Regions from separate parts of the Tessaracoccus sp. MC1756 genome, predicted to be linked through region 2. Evidence: riboswitches for the same ligand, from Rfam matches in the RefSeq annotation. Region 2 holds a riboswitch; the other holds the start of a gene.
What was found. A riboswitch is a leader RNA that binds a small molecule or an ion and turns the genes downstream of it on or off. The one in region 2 is predicted to bind thiamine pyrophosphate.

Region 1 (10,014 bases), on a different contig from region 2:
ACCGGCAAGCTCCCCGTCGACGTCCCTTCGCCGTCGGGCGGCGTGGCCTATGCCTTCGGGCACGGGCTGAGCTACTAGCCACCCCTACCGTTCGAGCCCGCCGGGGGGGCCCGGTTCACGACTCCTGATGGTCGGCGAACCACTCGGCCCCGGCGGGCTCCAGCGCTCTGGCGACCTCCACCATCTCGTCTGCACCCCAGTCGCTGTCGCCGCCGTCGGGCCAGAGTTCCGCGTCGACCTCGCCCATTTCCCTGCAGACCCGCCGGAACGACTGGCCCTCCCCGGAGGCGAAGATGTCGTCCCCCATGCCCGTGACGTTGCCCTCGCCGCATTCCCGGACCCCGGTGGGCTCCAGCACGATGCGCAGCCAACCCGTGTGCTCCGGCGTGCGCAGGTCGTAGATGACCTGGTCCGGCGTCGCCCGGACCAGGCGTAGTTCGGGCGCCTCGATGCTGGTGGGCGCGACGAGGGGCAGCGTGGTCGTCCGGAACTTCTCGGCCCGCTGCTGCAGTTGGCTGCGACGGTCCAGGTGATCGCCCAGGGTGAGGAGCGCCACCCCCACCGCGATCCCCGCCAGCAGAGCGATGCCGCCGACGAGGAGCCGCCTGGGTCTCAGCCCGGAGGCGGTCAACGCCGCCGCCACGGGTGCCACGGCAGCCAGCAGCACACCGGCCCGGGCGGGCACGCCGTCGAAGGTCGTGAAGAGCGCCACGCCCGCCACGGCCACGGCGAGCAGGACCGGCACGAACCACCAGCGCAGCCCCAGCCTCACGGCCAGGAAGACCACCACCACCACGCCCAGCGCCGCGCCGGCCAGGGCGCCCAGGAACGCGTAGCCGACGTTGCAGAGGAAACCGCTGCACGGGACCAGCGCCGCCCCAACTCCGCCCAGCAACGCCGGGACGAGGATGGACAGGTAAGCCAGACCCGCGCCCAGCCACAGGAGCGAGCCGGCGCTGTGTTTCGGGGGCTGGGTGCGCGGCATTCCTGCAGGGTAGCCGGGGAGGGGTCTAGCCCGTGGCAGCGAAGCGTTTCGCCGAGCGGGCCTTCGCCTTCTCCGCCTCCTCCTGCCGGTTCTTCGGCGGGGCTACGGTCACGAGGTCCTCCAGAAGGTGGCGCGTGATGTGAGCCACCTCCTCGACGGCGTGGTTGAACGCCTCCTCATTGGCCTTGCTCGGCTTCGTGGTGCCGGAGACCTTGCGGACGAACTGCAGCGCGGCGGCGTGCACCTCGTCGTGCGTGGCGGGCGGCTCGAAGTTGTTCAACGGGCGAATGTTGCGGCACATACCCAGCTCTCCTACGTGGTTCCCTCGTAGAGGCCGATGGGGTTGCCGTCCGGGTCCTCGAACACGGCGAACCAACTGGTGGGGGTGATCTCGGTCTTCCCCATGACCACGGTGACACCGCGGTCCTTCGCGAGGCTGAGGGTGTCGTCGATGGAATCCACCTCGACGTAGGAGCGGGGCTGGGTGAAGCCGTCGCCCCGCGGGGCGAGGCCGCCGCCGCTGATCTGGTTGGGGGCGCGCCACATCGGGTAGCCCTCGAAACCGGGGTACTCCTGGATGTCCCACCCGAACAGGGCGGAGTAGAAGTCCTGCGACCGCTTGAGGTCCGAGACCGGAATGTCGATGTGGGTGATGTCGCCGTGGGCCATGGGAGCCTCCTTCACACTCGGTTGCCACCAGCCTAAGCCGGGCCTCGGCCCAGTAACAAGGGTTTCCGCACCCGCAGAGGCGGAATCGCGGGCGGGCCGGTGAAGGTGGACGCTCGTTGCGGCAGGGCGCCCGCAGGCGGCGCGGGCGGCGTGCCACGATGGTTGACATGTTGGCCCTGGTGAAGACAGCTCCCGGCCCCGGGCTGGAGCTCATCGACATGCCCATCCCCGTCCCCGGCCCCAACGACGTGCTCCTCAAGATCCGGCGCACCGGCATTTGCGGGACCGATGTGCACATCGACCGCTGGGATGGCTGGGCCGAGAAGAACGTGAAGTGCCCGCGCATCATCGGGCACGAGTTCTGCGGCGACATCGTGGAGTTGGGCTCGTCGGTGACCAACCTCGAGGTGGGCCAGTTCGTCTCCGGCGAGGGGCACTACGTCTGCGGGCGGTGCCGGGCCTGCTTGGCCGGCAAGCGGCATCTCTGCCGCAACTACAAGGGCATCGGCTACCACGTAGACGGCGTGTTCTGCGAGTACTTCGTGATGCCCGCCCGCAACGTGTGGGTGCATCCCGACGGCATGAACCCGGACGTGGCGGCCATCTTCGACCCCTTCGGCAACGCCGTGCACGCCGCGCTCCAGTTCCCCGCGCTGGCGGAGGACGTGCTCGTCACCGGCGCCGGCCCCATCGGCATCATGTCCGCGCTGGTGGCCAAGTTCCAGGGCGCCCGCAACGTGGTCATCACGGACCTGTCCGACGAGCGCCTCGAGCTGGCCCGCTCGCTGGGGCTCACGTCGACCGTGAACACCGGGGTCGAGCGACTGGAGGACGTCTACGAGCGCTTCGGCATGGTGGAGGGTTTCGATATCGGTCTCGAGATGTCCGGCTCCGGGCCGGCGCTGCGCTCGATGATCGACAACATGACGCACGGTGGGCGGATCGCGCTGCTGGGGTCGCCGACGAAGGAACTCACCGTCGACTTCGCCACCATCATCTTCAACATGCTCACCATCCAAGGTGTGACCGGGCGCGAGATCTTCGAGACCTGGTACGCCATGAACGCGCTGATCCGCTCCGGCCTGGACATCTCCGGCGTGATCACGCACCGGTTCCCGGCCGAGTCCTTCGCTGAAGCCTTCGAAGTCGCCTCGGATGGCCGGTCCGGCAAGGTCATCCTCACGTGGGACTGACCACGTCGCATGGGATCTCCGCCGGTTGGGGGCTGCCCGCTCAGCTCTTCGCGGGTGACCCCCAACTGGCGGCATTCCCATGCAGGTACTTTTCCGAACAGGAGCACCATGACCTTCCTCGATGACATCAGCCAGCAGATCCAGGCCCTCCGCGACGAGGGGCTGTACAAGGAGGAGGCCCCGCTCACGACGGCGCAGGCCGCGCACGTCGGCACGCTCGGCGGCGAGGTCATCAACCTGTGCGCCAACAACTACCTGGGCCTGGCGGACTCCCCCGAGCTGATCTCCGCCGCGAAGGGGGCGCTCGACCGCTGGGGCTTCGGCATGGCCTCCGTGCGGTTCATCTGCGGCACGCAGACGCAGCACCAGGACCTGGAGGCCAAGCTCACCGGCTTCCTCCGGAAGGGCGCCGAGGGCTTCGACACGATCCTCTACTCGTCATGCTTCGACGCGAACACCGGCCTGTTCGAGACCATCTTCGGTCCCGAGGACGCCATCATCTCCGACGAGCTCAACCACGCGTCGATCATCGACGGAGTGCGCCTGACGAAGTCGCAGCGCCTGAGGTACCGCAACCGGAGCCTCGACGAACTGCGTGCCCAGTTGGAGGCCGCCAAGGGCGCGCGCCACCGGGTGATCGCCACAGACGGCGTCTTCTCGATGGACGGCTACGTCGCGCCCCTCGACGACATCTGCACGCTCGCCGACGAGTATGGCGCGCTGGTGATGGTCGACGACTCCCACGCCGTCGGCTTCATCGGCGACACCGGCGCCGGCACGCCGGAACTGTTCGGCGTGACCGAGCGGGTCGACATCCTCACGGGCACGCTGGGCAAGGCTTTGGGCGGCGCGTCGGGTGGCTTCACCTGCGCGCGCGGGCCCATCGTCGAGTTGCTGCGCCAGAAGTCGCGGCCGTACCTGTTCAGCAACTCGCTCGCCCCCGCCATCACGGCCTCGGCGATCGCCGTGATCGACCTCATCGCCTCCCGGCCCGAGTTGCTCGACCGGCTCCGCGAGAACACGGCCTACTTCCGCCGCCGGATCGTCGAGGAGGGCTTCGAGGTGCCCGAGTCTGACCACCCCATCGTCCCCGTGATGATCGGCGACGCGGCGCTGGCCGCCCAGATGGCCGACGAGATCCTCGCCCGGGGCGTCTACGTGCGCGCGTTCTCGTTCCCCGTGGTGCCCCGCGGCAAGGCGCGGATCCGCACCCAGTTGTCCGCGGCCCTGACCCGGGAGGACCTGGACGCGGCGGTGGCGGCGTTCGTCGCCGCCCGGGACGCTGTCGCCTGACCGCCAGGCGTGGCGACACTGGTAGGGTCGGGGCGAAGCCGGGGTGCCCCGCAGGAGGGGCTGAGAACACACCCGTAGTCACCTGATCTAGGTCGTTCTAGCGAAGGGAGCAATCCATGACCGGCATTGCCCGCATCCTCAGCGCCGTCCGCGCCACCACCCCGTTGGTGCACTGCATGACCAACACCGTGGTGCCCGAGATCACCGCCAACGTGCTGCTCGCCGTCGGCGCGGCGCCCGCCATGATCGACCTGCCCGAGGAGGCGGAGATCTTCGCCGGCCTCGCGTCGGCGCTGCTGATCAACGTGGGCAACGGCTCAGCGGAGCAGCACGCCGGCATGCGCCTCGCCGCCCCCGCCGCCGCGGCCGCGGGAAAGCCGTGGGTGCTGGACCCGGTCGCCGTCGGCGGCCTGCCGGTGCGCACCCAACTCGCCCGCGACCTCCTCGCCCACCGCCCTGCCGCCATCCGCGCCAACGCCTCCGAGATCCTCGGCCTGGCCGGCACGTCGGCCGGGGGCCGCGGGGTGGACGCCACCGACGAGGTGGAGGCCGCCGTCGGCACCGCCCGCGAACTCAACGCCACCACCGGCGCAGTCGTCGCCATCTCCGGCCCCGTGGACGTGATCGTGTCCGCCGGCCGGATCACCCGGGTCACGGGCGGCGACGCCCTCATGCCGCTGGTTATCGGCACCGGCTGCGCGCTGGGCGCCACCGTCGCGGCCTGCCTCGCCGTCGCCGAGAGCGAGGCGGACCGGCACGACGCCGTGGTCGCCGCACACGCCATCTTCGGCGCGGCCGGAATCGCCGCTGCCCGGGGGGCTTCGGCCCCCGGCACCTTCCGCACCCTCTGGCTCGACGCGTTGCACACGCTGACGCCGGCAGATGTGGAAGGACTCGTCACAGTCGAGGAGGACTGATGCAGGCCCACAAGAAACTGGCCAAACAGGTGGACTGGCGCCTCTACGTCGTCACCGATACCGAGCTCGCGGGGGGCCCGGACAGGGTGCCGCGGATCGTCGAGCAGGCGGTGCTGGGCGGCGCCGGAGTCGTCCAGGTACGCGACAAGCACATGTCAGAGGTCGAGTTCCTCCACCTCACGCAGGCCTGCGTCGACGCGACCCAGCGCGTGTTCGACGCCACCGGCCACAGCGCCGCCATCTTCGTCAACGACCGCCTCGACATCGCCGCGGACCTCGGCCTCCACTTCCACATGGGCCAGAGCGACGGCGACATCACCGAGGCCCGACGGCGGCTCGGCCAGGACCTGATGATCGGCCTGTCCATCTCCAACAGCGGGCAGCTGCGCACCGAACTGCGGCACCAGACCGCCGACGTGCTGGGTCTGTCGCCCATCTGGACCACCAGCACCAAGACCGACACCGAGCCGCCGCTGGAGTTGCAGGGCGCCGAACAGATCGTGCGCGAGACGGCCGGGCGCGCCAAGACCGTCGCCATCGGCGGCATCAACCCGGTCAACGCCCCCTGGGTGATCGACACGGGGGTGGACGGCATCTGCGTCGTGTCCGCCATCATGACCGCCCCGGACCCGCTGGCCGCCGCCAAGGAACTCATGTCGCTCTGGAGGACCCGATGACCACGCCCAGGATCGCGCTCAGCATCGCCGGCTCGGACCCCAGCGGCGGCGCGGGCATCCAGGCCGACCTCAAGACCTTCCACGCGCTGGGCGTCTACGGCACCGCCGCGCTGGCCGGCCTCACTGCCCAGAACACGCAGGGCGTGCGCGAGGCCCGCGCCGTCGACCCCGCCTTCGTGCGTAGCCAGATCGAGGCGGTCCTCGACGACCTCCCCGTCGCCGCCACCAAGCTCGGCATGCTGTCGAACGCCGAGGTCGCCGGCGTCGTCGCGGACCTGCTCGAGGAGCGGCGCGCCGACTTCGGTGTCGTGGTCCTCGACCCCGTCATGGTCGCCACCTCCGGCGACACACTCCTCCAGGACGACGCCGTCGCCGTCGTGCGCGAGCGGCTCATGCGGCTGGCGGACGTGATCACGCCCAATGTCCCGGAGGCCGCGGTGCTCCTGGGCACCTCCCCGGCCATGGACAGCGACGGCGTCATCGCGCAGGCGAAGGCGCTCGTCGGGGCCGGCGCGAGGGCCGCGCTGGTCAAGGGTGGCCATCTGTCCGACGACGAGGTCACCGACGCGTTCGCCACCGCCGACGGCGTGGCCATCCTCAGCGGCCCCCGGATCAGGTCGCGGCACACGCACGGCACCGGCTGCACGCTGTCGTCGGCGATCGCCGCCCACGCGGCGCGCAACGGCGACACGCTCCGGACCGGTGTGCGGCTCCCCAGCATCGAACAGGCCCGCGACTACCTCATGCGGGCCATCGCGTCCGGCGCCGGCTGGACGCTCTCCCGCACGCCCGATCTGGGCCACGGACCCGTGGACCACTTCGTAGAAGGCACGCGATGACCATCACCTGGAAGACCGGCGAATTCAGCGGCAGGGCCTGGGAGGCCACCGCGGGGATCCGCCGCCGCATCGACGGCCTCCCCCTGCTGACCGAACTCGCGGACGGCACCCTCGACGTCGACCGCTTCGTGGAATACCTCGTGCAGGACGACTTCTACCTGCGCGGCTACACCCGTGCCCTCGCGATGCTCGCGAGCCGCGCCCCCTCCGCTGAGGCGGCAGGCTTCTGGGCGGCGAGCGCCGAGGGCGCCGTCACCGCAGAGGTGGAGATGCACGCCGGGCTGATGAGCGACCCCGCGCTCGCCGGCGCGCCCCGCCCCACCGTCGCGTCGCCCACCACCCGCGCCTACGTCAACATGCTGCAGACCATGACGGCCTACGAACCCTACGAGGTGGGAGTCGCCGCGGTGCTCCCCTGCTTCTGGGTCTACGCCGACGTCGGCGCCCGGCTCGCCGACACCGCCTCGGCCGTGCGGGACCACCCGTTCGGCGACTGGGCCGCCTCCTACGCGGACCCCGCCTTCCAGGACGCCACCCGACGCGCCATCGAGCTGATGGACGCGGCCGCCGCGACGGCGGACGAGGCCACGCGCGAGCAGATGCTCACCGCCTTCGTCGACGCCACCTATTACGAGGAGCAGTTCTGGGCCAAGTCCTACGCCCGGGAGACCTGGACGCTCTGACCTGCCAGAGTAAACGCAACGTGACGCAGTTCGCTCCCCCGCCCTCAGGGGCGCGGGAGCGAACTGGGTTGATGGGTGTGCGGTCAGCAGCCGCCGAAGCTCACGTCCTCGGTGTACTTCTGGGCCGAGATCTCGACGATCACGTCGGTGCCCTTCATCGGGGTCAGCGGGGCGTAGCGCGCATCGCCGCCCGGGTAGGGCTCGCCCTGGACGCGGAACTGCAGCTCGCGGTCGCCGAGCCTGACGGAGCCGAGGTACTGCAGCTCGCCATGGTTCTGCTTGCGCACCTGCTTGAAGTCCGCGCCGTAGATGGCCTGGATCTGGGCCACGGTCATGCCGACCTCAGCGCCGTCCTCGGTCTGAATGCCGGGCTCACGCACGGCCACGTCGGCCAGGTCCACCACAGAGATGCCGCGGTCCACCAACTCGGGCCCGTTGCGGTAGGCGTCGCAGTCCTCGACCGGCGACGGGACGATGTAGCCCAGCCGCAGGTAGTTCAGCTGCGCGTTGTTGTAGGCCGCCTGGGTGTACGGGGCGTAGGTCAACGGGCCGAGGCCTTCGAAGGTCAGCGTGCTCTGGTCGAGCACGTGCGCCGGGATGGCGGTGACAGGGGCGACCGAGCCGCCGGAGAAGCGCACCAGGTTGTTGAAGACGAAGCCGGTCTTCCGTACGTAGGAGTTGCCCTCCTTGGCGATGAAGTTGGTCTCGATGTACGAGCGGCAGCCGCCACGGCCGGTGGCCGGCGTGTCACATTCGGTGCGCCAGCGGTGACCGGCGCTGGTGAAGGTGCCGGTGGTCGCGAGCGGGTTGCCGGCCCAACTGGAGCGCGGCGACGGCAGGTAGGAGAGGTTGTTGAAGTGCCAGTCGGTGTCCTGGACGAAGCGGCCGTTCTTGTACACGACCTGCGTCGACCAGATCTTGGTCTCGCACCGCACGACGTTCGACGAGTACATCTCGCACTCGGTGTCCCAGAGCCTGCCGCTCTGGATGTGGCCGCCGGGCGTCGCGTAGACGTCGGTGGTGTCGGCGGCGTTGGAGGGCTGGGTCACCAACCCTGAGATAGCCAGTCCCGCTGCTGCGGTGGCGATGGCGGTTCTGCGGAGAAGCGACATTGCTGTTCCTAACTGTGCCTGGGGCAGAGCCCCGTGGATGATGTCATCCTCGTTCTTCGGGGACTCAATGTGAATACGTCGCGGGGCTCAGTTTGGTTGCCATCGGCCGAGGCTTTTTGCAGGACACGGAAACGGCCGGCCCTGGATGGGCCGGCCGTTCCTCGTCAGATCACTCAGTTGGGGCGGGGGTTGCCCTGGTCAGGCGCGTCGAAGATGTTGTCGATCGGGCGCTGTCCACGGGTGCGTTCGCCCAGGGGGCCATCGGCGGCGTCGGGGTAACCGGAGACGTCGCCCCTCGGGTACGCCTCGTCGTCCACCAGTTCACCGTCCGGCCCGACGTCGCGCAGGCGATCGTCGCGGAGTCGCTCGTCGTCGACGTAGCGTTCGCCGCTCACCGCGGCCTGGTCGTCTGCGAACGAGGGGTCGTTGCGGTAGGCCGGGTCACTGATGAGGTCGTCCTGACTGCTGCGGACGTTCTCGTTGCCCATGCCGGGTGAGCCGAGGCTGCCGCTCTCGACGACGCGCTCGTTTCCGACGCCGGGCGAGCCGAGGCTGCCGGTGTGGACGCCTGCGTTGTCGCCGCGGGTGTGGTCCGGGCCGTCCAGCACCTCACCGACGGGGCCGCGTCCGTCACGGTCGCTGTCGAAGACGGAGTCGTTGTCGCGGCCGTCCCCGAAGGAACGGGCCGGGTCGTGGGTGTGGTCCGGGCCGTCCATCACTTCGCCGATGGGGCCGCGCCCGTCGCGGTCGCGGTCCAGCAGGGGCCCATCCGAGCGCTCCTCGCCGGACAGGTCATGGTCGCGGTCCCAGCGGCGCGTGCGGAGGCGGTCTTCCTCGATGACGCTGCTGTCCACCTGGTAGTAGCGGTACAGGTCGTCTTCTTGGGACCTGGTGATGTGTCCGTCCTCGTCCACGTTCGGGGCGTCCTTGACGGCGTCCTTGTCGTGCGCCAGCGTCAGGCGGTCACCCTCCAGCGAGGATCCCGCGAGCGGCGCGAAACTGGTGCGCAGGCCGAAGAGACCGGTATTGACCGTGACCCACATGGGCTGGCTGGTCTGGTCGTCGAGGTAGACGCCGCTGACGCCGCCGATCTTCTCGCCGCTTCGGTCGTAGGCCGTGGCCTCGAGCAGTTGGTCGATGTTCTCGTCGTGGTGCATGGTGTGCTCCCTTCGTTCCCGGCCAGAATCTGACCGATCCGTGTAACCGGGGGTACGTTCCAGCCTCTCTCAGAAAAGGGGCGGGAAAAACACCCTGAGGGAGGTGATTGGCACGCGCGGTACCGGGTATCTGAGCGCGCGGGACACCCCCCGATGTGAGAAATGTGCACGTTCAAACTACTGTGGTGCCATGTCTGAGTTTGCGCAGCACAACGGGGGCCCCATGCGGGCCGATGAATCCCCCAACACCGATGTCCGCCGCGTCGGGCCCACATCGACGCCGACGCACCCTCTAGCCACCGCTCCGGTGGGCGCGCCCACCTATTCGGTGGACGGTTTCGTGCGTGAGTTCCTCCACGAACTGAACACGAACCAGGGCGTCACGCTGTCGCGTTCGACGGTCAATGACCAGTACCTCGCTCTCGCCAGCACCGTGAAGAACTACCTCATGGCGCGTTGGCTCGAGACCAACCGCAAGACGCACGACGC
Region 2 (10,014 bases):
GGGGTACCAGGGCGTTGCCGTTGCGGTTACGGGCGACGAGCCGGTAGCGCGCGATGAGCCAGGGCGCGGAGCTGGCCGGGTCTGCCGTAGAGAGCGCCTGAACCGCCAGGAGGACCAGAGTGAAGGACTCCAGGCGCCGGTCTCCCAGGTCGCGGGCGAGCGCCAGGGCCCGTCGCAGCGCCGGCAGGCCGCCGGGAGAATCAGGTGTGGTCGAGGGCAGCCGCCCGAGCAGCAGGGCGCTGTAGATCATCGCCTTCTGGTCCCCGGCCTGTTCGGCCCGCTGCCAGGCGGACATGGCGATGTCGGTGGCACCCTTGTGGTCGCCGAGCACGTGGCGGATGGTGGCGACACCGAACTCGAAGCGGGCCCGCCAGCCGTCCAGTCCGAGGCGCGTCGCGATCTCGAGACCGTCAGCGGCGGCCTTGCCGGCGCGGTCGTAGTCGCGCAGCACCCCCAGGGTCAGGACTTCGGCCAGGCGCGGGAACAGCAGGTCCTCAGGACGCCCCAGGGCCTCCGCTATCGCCACCCCCGTGTTGAGGTTCTTCTGGATGCGTGGCACCCGTTGGACCGCGTCGGAGGTGAACGACTCGATGAGGGCCAGCCACGTAAAACCGTCGAGCTTCACCTCCAGGGGAGTGTCGGCCCTCTTCAGGAGGCGGTACAGGACGTCGCCGATGATGTCCTCGTCGCCCCGGCGGTCCGCCTCCGGCAGGAGGTCGACGGCGAGCCGCGCCGCCATCGGCGGGTTGACCGCCTCCAGCTCGTGGACGGCCCCCCTGGCGGCATCGTAGGTGGAGGCCAGCAGAGCGATGGCCGACAGGTCGTCGCCGCCTGAACGGTGGAGGGCCGCCTGCCGGGCGATGGCTGCGTACTGCTCGGGGCCCACCGGCGCGCCGTCCTCCGACGACGCCCGGGGCGGTTGTCGGTGGTCCACGGGGCCGAGGGAGAGGGACGCGAGAAGGGCGCCGCCGAGGCGGTGCTGGGACACAGCGAGCACGGTCACGCCTTCGCGTTCCGCGGCGGCCGCGGTCTGGGCCTCGCGGCCCGCGAGGTTCTCGGCGTGGTGTGCGACGAGGAGTTCCGGCTCCCACATGGAGGACCGCCCTGGTGCCGAGGTTCGGCGGGCCGGGAGCCTGCGCATCGCGGTGAGGACCCGAGCCAGTGCCTGATCGGCGTCGAGCGTGGTCAGGTCGACGTGGGAGGGCTCGCGGTACTGGCTGGTCAACCGCTGCAGGGCCCCCAGGATGAGGGTGGAACGGTCAGCTGCTGCGCCTCCGCTGACGCACACCACCCCCGGCGACAGCCGCGCGAGGACGGCGACCAGCCGATCTGCCATCTGTGGTGACATGCCCCCGCACCTTCCGCGCCCATCCGGCACCGTTCGGGCCAATCTTATCCCCGGGTACCGCTGCGGGGGCAGGGGCCCGAAACTAATTTACGCGTGCGGCGGTGCCGGTTGCGGCGTCCACCATCGCCCGAGCGGCGTCCACCACGGAGGGAATCAGCTTCTCAGGCGGAAATCCCTGATCAATCTGCACGAACGCCGCCTGGAGGATGCCTCGGGTCAGCGCGACGTTGAGCCGGACCAGGTCAGGGTCTTTCAGCAGCGCGCGCCAGGCGCTGATGAGCGAGGCGCGCAGCACGGTGTGGGCCTGGTCCGCGATGGCGGAGGTGACCTTGGAGGCGCCCGGCTGCTGGGCCATCTGCATGAGCCACCCGTGACCGCTGCTGGCGGCCTCCTCGAGGTTGGCCCGCACCCAGGCGACAACCTGGTCCCCGGGGTCCGTCACTTCGGCGACGGCATCACCGACCGTCTTGGACCACAGGGGGAGGTAGCGGGCCACGACCATGCCGCGCAGGTCGTCGATGCTGTCCACGTAGCGGTAGATGCTGTTGCGCGCGATGCCCGCGTCCTGCGTCACCTTCCCAGCGGTGAGGGGTAGCCCGGCGCGGAGCAGCGCCTCGGCTGCGTCGAGGAGTTTGACCTCAACCTGCGCGCGGTGCTCCGCGACGGAGGCAGCGGCGATCTTCGGCATGGCGACATTGTGTCACGCCGGAACGATCGCGCCCCCGACCAGGGTCACCCGAACTGAGAGCGTGTCGAGTTTCGACGGCGAGGCCACCGTCGCCGTCTGGCCGTCGGGCAGCAGCACCTTCACCTCGACGTCGTCGATGGTGAGCGTCTGGTCGACGACCTGCAGTTCGACACCGTGCGGATCCAACTGGAGCGAGGCTGGGCCGATGCCCAGCAGCTCGCCCGTGGCCAGGCTGCCCGTCCAGCCCAGGCGGCGTGCCTCGGCCTCGACGACGAACGCGCGGTAGCCCAGGAAGGCGGCCACCTGCCTGTTGTGCGGCCGCTCCCGCAGGGTCTCGGGGGAGGCCAGCTGGAGCAGCCGGCCCTCGTCGAGCACGGCCACGAAGTCCGCGATGGTGTACGCCTCCTGGTGGTCGTGGGTGACGTAGACGGCGGTGGTGTGGGTCTCGCGCAGGATCCTGGCGAGGTCGTCAGCCAGCCGGCGGCGCAGACCGGTGTCGAGCGCGGAGAGGGGCTCATCGAGGAGGAGGGCCCGTGGCGACGGGGCCAACGAGCGGGCCAGCGCCACCCGCTGGGCCTGGCCTCCGGACAGTTCGGTGGTCCGGCGGCTGCCGTAGCCTGCCAGGCCGACGAGTTCGAGCATCTCCTCCACGCGCTCGTACTGCTCCGGCTTGGGGAGTCTGCCCAGGCCGTAGGCGATGTTGCGGGCCACGTTCATCGTCGGGAACAGTTGGCCGTCCTGGAACACCAGGCCGAAGTTGCGCTTGTGCACCTTCACGGGGGCGAGGTCCTCGCCGTCCCAGAGGATGGCCCCCGACGAGAGGGGTTGCAGGCCGGCGATGGCCCGCAGCAGCGTCGACTTGCCGGATCCGGACGCGCCCAGCAGCGCCACGATCGTGCCCGGCTCCACCCGGAGCGACACGTCGTCGACGGCGACCGTGCGGCCGTAACGGACCGACACATCGCGTACTTCCAGACCGGTCACCACGCGGCCACCTCCTTCGGCCGCAGGCGTTCGGCGGCGGCCATCGTGATCCCTGCCAATCCTGCCAGCACCACGGAGGCGGCCAGCGCCACGCCGTAGTTCTCTGCGCCCGGGCGGCCGAACAGCCGGAAGATCAACACAGGCAGCGTCGGGTTGTCCGGCCGGGCCAGGAAACTCGTGGCACCGAACTCACCCAGCGAGGTGGCGAAGGCGAACCCCACCGCCAGGCCCACCGCCCGGCCGAGATGGGGCAGCTCGATGCGGCGCACCACCTGCCAGGGCGTGGAGCCCAGCGTGGCCGCGGCCTCGAGTTGGCGGGGGTCGATGGCGCGCAGGGTGGGCAGCAGTGTGCGGACCACGAGCGGCAGGGCGACGACGGCCTGGGCCACGGGGATGAGCACGATGCTGGAGCGGAGGTCCAGCGGCGGCCGGTTCAGCGTGATCAGATAGCCGAAGCCCACGGTGACGGCGGACACGCCCAGCGGCAGCAGGAACAGCGACTCCACCACGGCCAGTGCGGATCTGCCCGCCGCGCGTCGGGGTCGCCTGGAGGCGACGAGCGCCACGAGCAGCCCGAGGGTCACGGCGATGGCCGTCGCTGCGATGGCTGTGACCAGTGAGGTGCGGAGTGCTGCCCACACGCTCACTCCGGCGCCGCCCTCGGCGGCGAGTTGCAGGTAGTTGACGACGGTGAACCCACCGTCGCGGTGCAGTGAGCGCCACGCGAGGTTGGCGAGGGGGAGGCCGAGCAGCACCACGGCCACGGCCACCGTCAGGCCGAGCGCCAGGCCGTCGCGGCGCAGGGAGAGGCCGCGCTCCGAGTCGACGTCGGGTTGCAGCCTCAGGGCGCGGGTCATGCGGGCCTGGGCGCGGCCGCTCAACCAGAGAGCGGCGGACACGATGATGAGTTGGGTGATCGACAGGGCGGCGGCGGACGGCAGGTCGAGGAGCTGGGTGGTGAGGAACCAGATCTCGGTCTCGATGGTGCGGTACCGGGTCTGGCCCAGCACCATCACGATGCCGTAGCTGGAGGCGCTGAACAGGAACACCAGGGACGCGCCGGAAACGATCGCCGGCGTCAGCGCCGGCAGCGTCACGGTGCGCAGTGTGCGGAGGGGAGAGGCACCCAGCGTGCCGGCGGCCTGGGCCAGGCGCGGGTCGAGGCGCGCCCAGAGGGTGCCCACCGTGCGCACGATCACGGAGTAGTTGAAGAACACCATCGCAGCGAGGATGGCGGCCGGGGTGCCGCTCAGGCCGAGCCAGCCGAGGAGCCCGTCGGGGCGCAGCAGCGAGCCGAATGCGACGCCCACCACCACCGTGGGCAGCACGAAGGGGATGGTGATGAGGGCGCGCAAGGTGTCGCGGCCACGGAACCGGCAGCGGTAGAGGAGGTAGGCGCCCGGCAACCCGAGCACCAGACACAGCAGCGTGGAGGCGGTGGCGGAGCCGAGGGTGAACCAGATGGCCCCCCAGGTGCGGCGGGAGCCGAAGACTGAGCTGAAACCCTCGAGCGTCCATGAGGTGTCGTCGTGGAAGCCCCGCAGCACGAGCGCGGACGCGGGCCACGCGAAGAAGAGCGTCAGGAAGGCGGCCGGGACGAGCGCCGTCAGCGCCCATCCCAGCCGCCAGCCCAGGGTCGACCTCACCCCATGGCCTCGGTCCAGTCACGGATCCACTGGTCGCGGTTCGCGTCGATCTCTTCGGGGGAGACCTCCACCGGCGACGGCGCCAGCGGCGCGAAACGGGCCCATTCCCCGGGCAGTTCGGTGTCGGTCACCGCGGGGTACATGTACATCTCGGTGGGGAAGACGCTCTGCACCTCGGGGCTGAGGAGGAAGTCGATGAAGGCGCGGGCGCCCTCCTCGTTCTGGGCACCGGCGAGGACGCCGGCGTACTCGACCTGACGGAAGCACGTGTCCAGCAGCGCCTCGGTGGTGGATTCGTCCCCGTCCACGGTGTACGCGGGGGAGGTGGCGTAGCTCAGCACCAGCGGGCGGGGTCCTGCGCCGTCGGCGCCCGAGAAGTCCGTGTAGTAGGCCTCGGTCCAACCCGAGGCGACCTTCAGGCCGTTGTCCGCCAGGGCGGACCAGTAGTCGAGCCAGCCGTCGCCCTTCTCGCCGATGGTGGCGAGCAGGAAGGCCAGGCCCGGCGAGGAGGACGCCGGGTGGGTCACGACCAGGAGGTCCTTGTATTCAGGCTTGAGGAGGTCGTCGAGGGTGGCCGGGATCGCCACGTCGTGCTCGACGAACCAGCGCTTGTCGGCGTTGATGCACACGTCGCCGAAGTCGATGGGCGTGAGGCCCTCGGTGGCCATGGGCTCGGCCTCCTCGGGAAGGGCCTCAGACTCGTAACCGGAGAGGACACCCTCCTCCGCGGCGCGCGAGGCGTAGGTGTTGTCGATGCCGAACACCACGTCGCCGAGCGGCGAATCCTTGGTGAGGATCAGCTGGTTGACGAGGGTGCCGCTGTCGCCGGGCTGGACGTAGGTCACGTCCAGACCCGATTCCTCGGCGAACCTGGCCTTGAGGTCGTCCGGCAGGCTGAACGAATCGTGGGTCACCACAGTCAGGGTCGACGACGAGGTGACCGCCTCGGACGTCTCGCCCGCAGGGCTGTCCGTGCCCCCCGGCGTGGCGGCGCCGCCGCAGGCCGCCAGCGCCAACACGGCGGTGCCCGCGATGGCCGAGTGTGCGAAGAACTTCATGTCCGCTCCTTCAAGAGGAGGGCTCGGCGGATGCCGAGGAGAATTCCCAACTCCCTACGCCGGTGCTAACCGGATCAGGTTTGAGGGTCTGCGGCCTCCCGCACTCTCAGCGCCCCGGTGGCGCTCCCCTGTGTTCGGCGTCCACCATAGCGCAGCCCCGGAACCGCCAAGTAGAGGTTTCGGCGCGGAGGCGCCCCTTGCTCAGGAACCGCTGGATTCGGTGATCCGCAACAGGGCATCGCGGATCTGGCGAGCACGGCGCGGACCGATCCCGTCGATCTCCATCAACTGCGACACGGAAGCCCCGAACATCTCCTGCAGCGTGTATCGGCCAACCAGCTTCGACACCATCGGCGCCGGCAGGCGACCCACGCGCGAGAGGAGCCGCACGCCGCGCGTCTCCAGGCTCTGTTCCAGGTTCGCGTTGGCCCCGAACCCCAGCCGCTCCGCCACCAGGCCGCCGCTGAAGAGTTCCTCGGGAGAGAAGTTGTGCAGGGCCAGCAGGTCGAATTCCGAGGGGTCCGCCAGGTTGTGCGCGTAGTCCTCCGTCAGCAGATCCGCGACCCCCTCGAAGTGGCTGGCCAGTTCCGTGTGCTGCAGCGCGACCATCCTCCCCTCGACCCCGAGGATGTCCACATGGAACTGCATCTCGGTGGACAACCTGCGGGTGAGTTCCAGGCGGTGCGCCACGTGCGTCAGGTCGCGCAGGGTGACCTGCTCGCCGATCTCGAGCAGCGTGAACTGCTCCATCTGGTCTGTGAGCCGCGTGACGACGCGCGACAGGGTGGCCAGCGTCTGATTCGCCCGGCTGATCACCTGGGGTACGGTCTCGACGGGATGGCGGCGGCCGCCCAGGAAGAGGGAGACGGTGCTCATCGAGGCCGATACGGTGACCACCGGCACGCCGGCCGACTGGGCGGTGCGGTCCGCGGACCGGTGCCTGGTGCCGGTCTCGGCCGTGGGCAGGTCGCCCTCCGGCACCAGGTGCACGCCGGCGGCGACGATCCGGCTGAGGTCGTTGGAGAGGATGATCGCCCCGTCGAGCTTCGCGAGTTCGCGGAGGTTCTGCTCGGTGCAGTCGACGCCGAGTTGGAAGCCGCCCGAGCACACCTGCTGGACCTTCGTGTTGTTGCCGAGCACGATGAGGGCGCCGGTGCGGCCGAGCAGGATGCGATCCAGGCCCCCGCGCAGCTGGGTGCCCGGCGCGAGCAACCGCAGATAGCGGCGGATGGCGGACCTTGGCACCTGGACTCCTTACGTCGGGGTCAGTCTACGGGGGCGTCGTCGTACAGCTTGCGGCGCCTGTCACGGCGCTTGACGCGTCGGACCGGCGGCCGGTCCTCGAAGAGGATCCCGACCACCATGACGAGGCCTCCGATGGCGGCGATGAGGAAGAAGATCGCGCCCAGCGCCGGGTAGCCCAGGAGGCGGGGGCCGACGTCGGCGACCATCAGCAGTGCGGCGGCCACGGTGATCGCAGCCAGGATCAGCGCGACCGACAGCCGGTTGGCCACCTGGTGCAGCACCATGTGGAGCCGGTCCTCGTCCACGGCGTTGATGTTGAAGCTCAACTCGCCTTCGGCCAGGGAGTCGAGGATGCGGTTCGCGCGGCGGGGCAGTCGTTCGATGAACTCCTTGCCCTCCAGCCCGCTCAGCAGCGTCTGGCCGGCGCTCGGGCTGAAGCCGGCGCGGAGGATGGTGGAGACGTTGGCCCGGATGGCCTCGATGGGCGTGAAGCCCGGGTCCAGGTGCTGCGTCGCCTGATCAAGGTTCAGCAGCGCCTTGCCCACCATCGTCATCTCGGCAGGAGGACGGAGGCCGTGTTCCCCGGAGAGCCGGGCCAGTTCCATCAGCACGGTGCCGGCCTGAAGATCCGGGCCCATGGCGAGCGTGGAGGACACGAGGTGGGTGACGGAGTCGCGGAAGGCCGCCGCGTCGTAGTCCTCCAGCGGGTGGCCCATCCCGGCCAGCACCATGGCCGCGGCCTCGCCGTCGGCGTCGCCGATGGCCACCAGGAGCTTCACCAGCGACGTCCGCACCCGCGCGGGCAGGCGCACGACCATGCCCACGTCGAGGATGGCGATGCGGTGGTCCGGGGTGAGGAACAAGTTGCCGGGGTGCGGATCGGCGTGGAGGATGCCGTCGACCAGCATGGCCTTCAGCATGAAATGGAACAGCGAACCTGCCAGCGCCGGGCCGTCGACGTCGAGCAGTTCGATCTTGCCGACGTCGGTGATCTTCTTCCCCGGCATCAACTCGAGCGTGAGCACGTCGTCGGTGGAGTAGTCGTCGATGGGGGTGGGCACCACGAGGTCACGCTCGTCCTCGGCGAGGTCCGCGAACAGGCGCAGGTTCGCCGCCTCCTTGCGGTAGTCCAGCTCGTCGGCCATGGAGCGCCGGAACTGCGCCAGCATCCGCGCGGCGCCGAGCCGGGGCCCGACGGGCGTGTTGTGGTCCACGAAATCTGCCAGGCCTGCGAGGGAATCCAGGTCGTTGCGCACCCGGTCGCGCACGCCGGGGCGCAACACCTTCACGACGACGTCGCGGCCGGACTTCGTCACCCCCCGGTGCACCTGCGCGAGGGAGGCGGCGGCGATCGGCACGTCGTCGAACTCCGAGAACATCGCGTTCACGGGCGCGCCCAGCGACTCCTCGATGCGCGCGCGAATCTGTTCGACGGGCACCACTTCGACGTCGTCCTGCAGCCGGCTGAGCTCGTCGGTGTAGACGGCGGGCAGCAGGTCGCGCCGCGTGGAGAGGAGTTGCCCGAACTTGATGAAGGTGGGGCCCATCTCCTCGAGCGACCGCGTGAAGTTGCGCGCGTCCTCTGCCGTCTTGTTGCCGTCCGGCGAGTCACCCGGGATCTCTGAGCTCTGCGTGCTGAAGGCGCCCATATGGCGCACCAGCAGCGTGCCCAACCGGGTGATCATGGCCATGTCCGGCATCGTTGCTCCCTGTCCCTGGTTCTGCCCACAGCGTAGTCGACCTCGGTTTCGCCGGTTGACCTTCACGCGACGTGAGGCTTTACGTTCTGAGGCATGACACGAAATGCCCAGACCCTGATCAACCAGCTCGATTCCCCCGTCGGCACCGACCGTCGCATGGCCGCGCTGGCTCTCGGGTCCATCAAGGACCCCGCCGTCGTCCCGGCGCTGCTGGCGCACCTGAAGACGGAGACCGACGGACGCGTGCGGGAGGACCTCACGTGGGCCGTCGTGCAGCACGCCGACGAGGCGAACGACGAGATCCTCGCCATGCTGCAGAGCGACTCCGAGCACGTCCGTTTCACCGGCGCCCACGTGGTGAGCAAGGTGGGCAACCCGGAGCACTTCGAGCACGTCCGTGGGCTGGTGGCGGACCCGCACAAGGACGTCGCACTCAAGGCGTACCGGGCCGCTGCCAACACGGGCGGCCATCTGGCCGCCGGTGACCTGGCAGCGCGTCTGGGTGACGGCGACGACTGGCAGCGCGACGCGCTGAGTGACGCCTTCCGCAAGCTGGGCGAGGGTGGTGTGGCCGCACTGGTGGCACGGCTGACCGACGAGTCGACGGCCGTGCGTGAGCACGCCGCCGAGGCGCTCGGCTACGTCGGCGGACCCGAGGCGGACAGCGCCGCTGAAGCCCTGGAAAAGGCAACGGCCGACGAGGACGCCGACGTGCGGCTCGCCGCCGTCTCCGCGCTCGGTCAACTGGGCTACGCCTCTGACGAAGCCCTGGCCCGCGTGGCTGAGGGCGACGACCGCTCGCTCGCGGCCGTCGCGCGTCGCTTCCTCGAGGAGCGGGTGCACAACCCCTCCTGAGCTCCCGTGGCCGCCGGGGCCCGTCGGTCAATCCGACAGGCCCCGGTCAGCCGCCGAGATGCTTGGGCTGGACGGGTGTGAACGGCACCGCGCCGAGGTCCTCGGTGCCGTCCTCGTCGATGTCGTCGTCAAGGTCGTCGTCGTCCTCCGCATCCAGGATGGTGCCGGTGTCGGAATCGATCGCCGGATCGTCCTCGAGTTCGTCGGCGATCTCCTCGTCCGAGCGGCGGGGGTCCTCCGCTCCCGTGTCCGGGTCCTGCGCCTTCACGCCGGGGAGGGGAGTGATGTCCTCTGGGAGCTGGCCGCTGCCGTGGTACTGGTCGCTGTTCATTGCCGTCCTCCTGTTTCGGGTGATCGACGCTACCAGCCGGGGCGCTCAATCGGCGGTCAGCGGCGACGCGACGTGGGGGCGGCGGGCTAGGGCAACCCGAGCAACCGCCGCGCCACCAACCGGGTGCGATCGTCCGTCGACGAGGCCTGCTCCGCCATG

Region 1: it holds a riboswitch for thiamine pyrophosphate, as region 2 does, so the genes downstream of both, thiM (hydroxyethylthiazole kinase) here and H5393_RS01365 (thiamine ABC transporter substrate binding subunit) in region 2, are expected to answer to the same signal.

What each region holds. Positions count from the first base shown of each region.
Region 1 is NZ_JACJFZ010000002.1:696,239-706,252, forward strand. It holds gene H5393_RS08580 (glycoside hydrolase family 3 protein) at 1-78, shown strand, start outside; gene H5393_RS08585 (hypothetical protein) at 116-985, opposite strand; gene H5393_RS08590 (DUF2277 domain-containing protein) at 1,011-1,286, opposite strand; gene H5393_RS08595 (VOC family protein) at 1,298-1,654, opposite strand; gene tdh (L-threonine 3-dehydrogenase) at 1,822-2,847, shown strand; gene H5393_RS08605 (glycine C-acetyltransferase) at 2,956-4,140, shown strand; TPP riboswitch at 4,170-4,266, shown strand; gene thiM (hydroxyethylthiazole kinase) at 4,257-5,057, shown strand; gene thiE (thiamine phosphate synthase) at 5,057-5,734, shown strand; gene thiD (bifunctional hydroxymethylpyrimidine kinase/phosphomethylpyrimidine kinase) at 5,731-6,573, shown strand; gene H5393_RS08625 (TenA family protein) at 6,570-7,256, shown strand; gene H5393_RS08630 (hypothetical protein) at 7,340-8,368, opposite strand; gene H5393_RS08635 (PRC-barrel domain-containing protein) at 8,542-9,525, opposite strand; gene H5393_RS08640 (glycogen/starch/alpha-glucan phosphorylase) at 9,716-10,014, shown strand, end outside.
Region 2 is NZ_JACJFZ010000001.1:287,304-297,317, forward strand. It holds gene H5393_RS01345 (LuxR C-terminal-related transcriptional regulator) at 1-1,348, opposite strand, end outside; gene H5393_RS01350 (TetR/AcrR family transcriptional regulator) at 1,431-2,036, opposite strand; gene H5393_RS01355 (ABC transporter ATP-binding protein) at 2,049-3,023, opposite strand; gene H5393_RS01360 (iron ABC transporter permease) at 3,017-4,666, opposite strand; gene H5393_RS01365 (thiamine ABC transporter substrate binding subunit) at 4,663-5,724, opposite strand; TPP riboswitch at 5,758-5,864, opposite strand; gene disA (DNA integrity scanning diadenylate cyclase DisA) at 5,926-6,969, opposite strand; gene H5393_RS01375 (AarF/ABC1/UbiB kinase family protein) at 6,990-8,660, opposite strand; gene H5393_RS01380 (HEAT repeat domain-containing protein) at 8,763-9,524, shown strand; gene H5393_RS01385 (hypothetical protein) at 9,571-9,855, opposite strand; gene H5393_RS14780 (HEAT repeat domain-containing protein) at 9,942-10,014, opposite strand, start outside.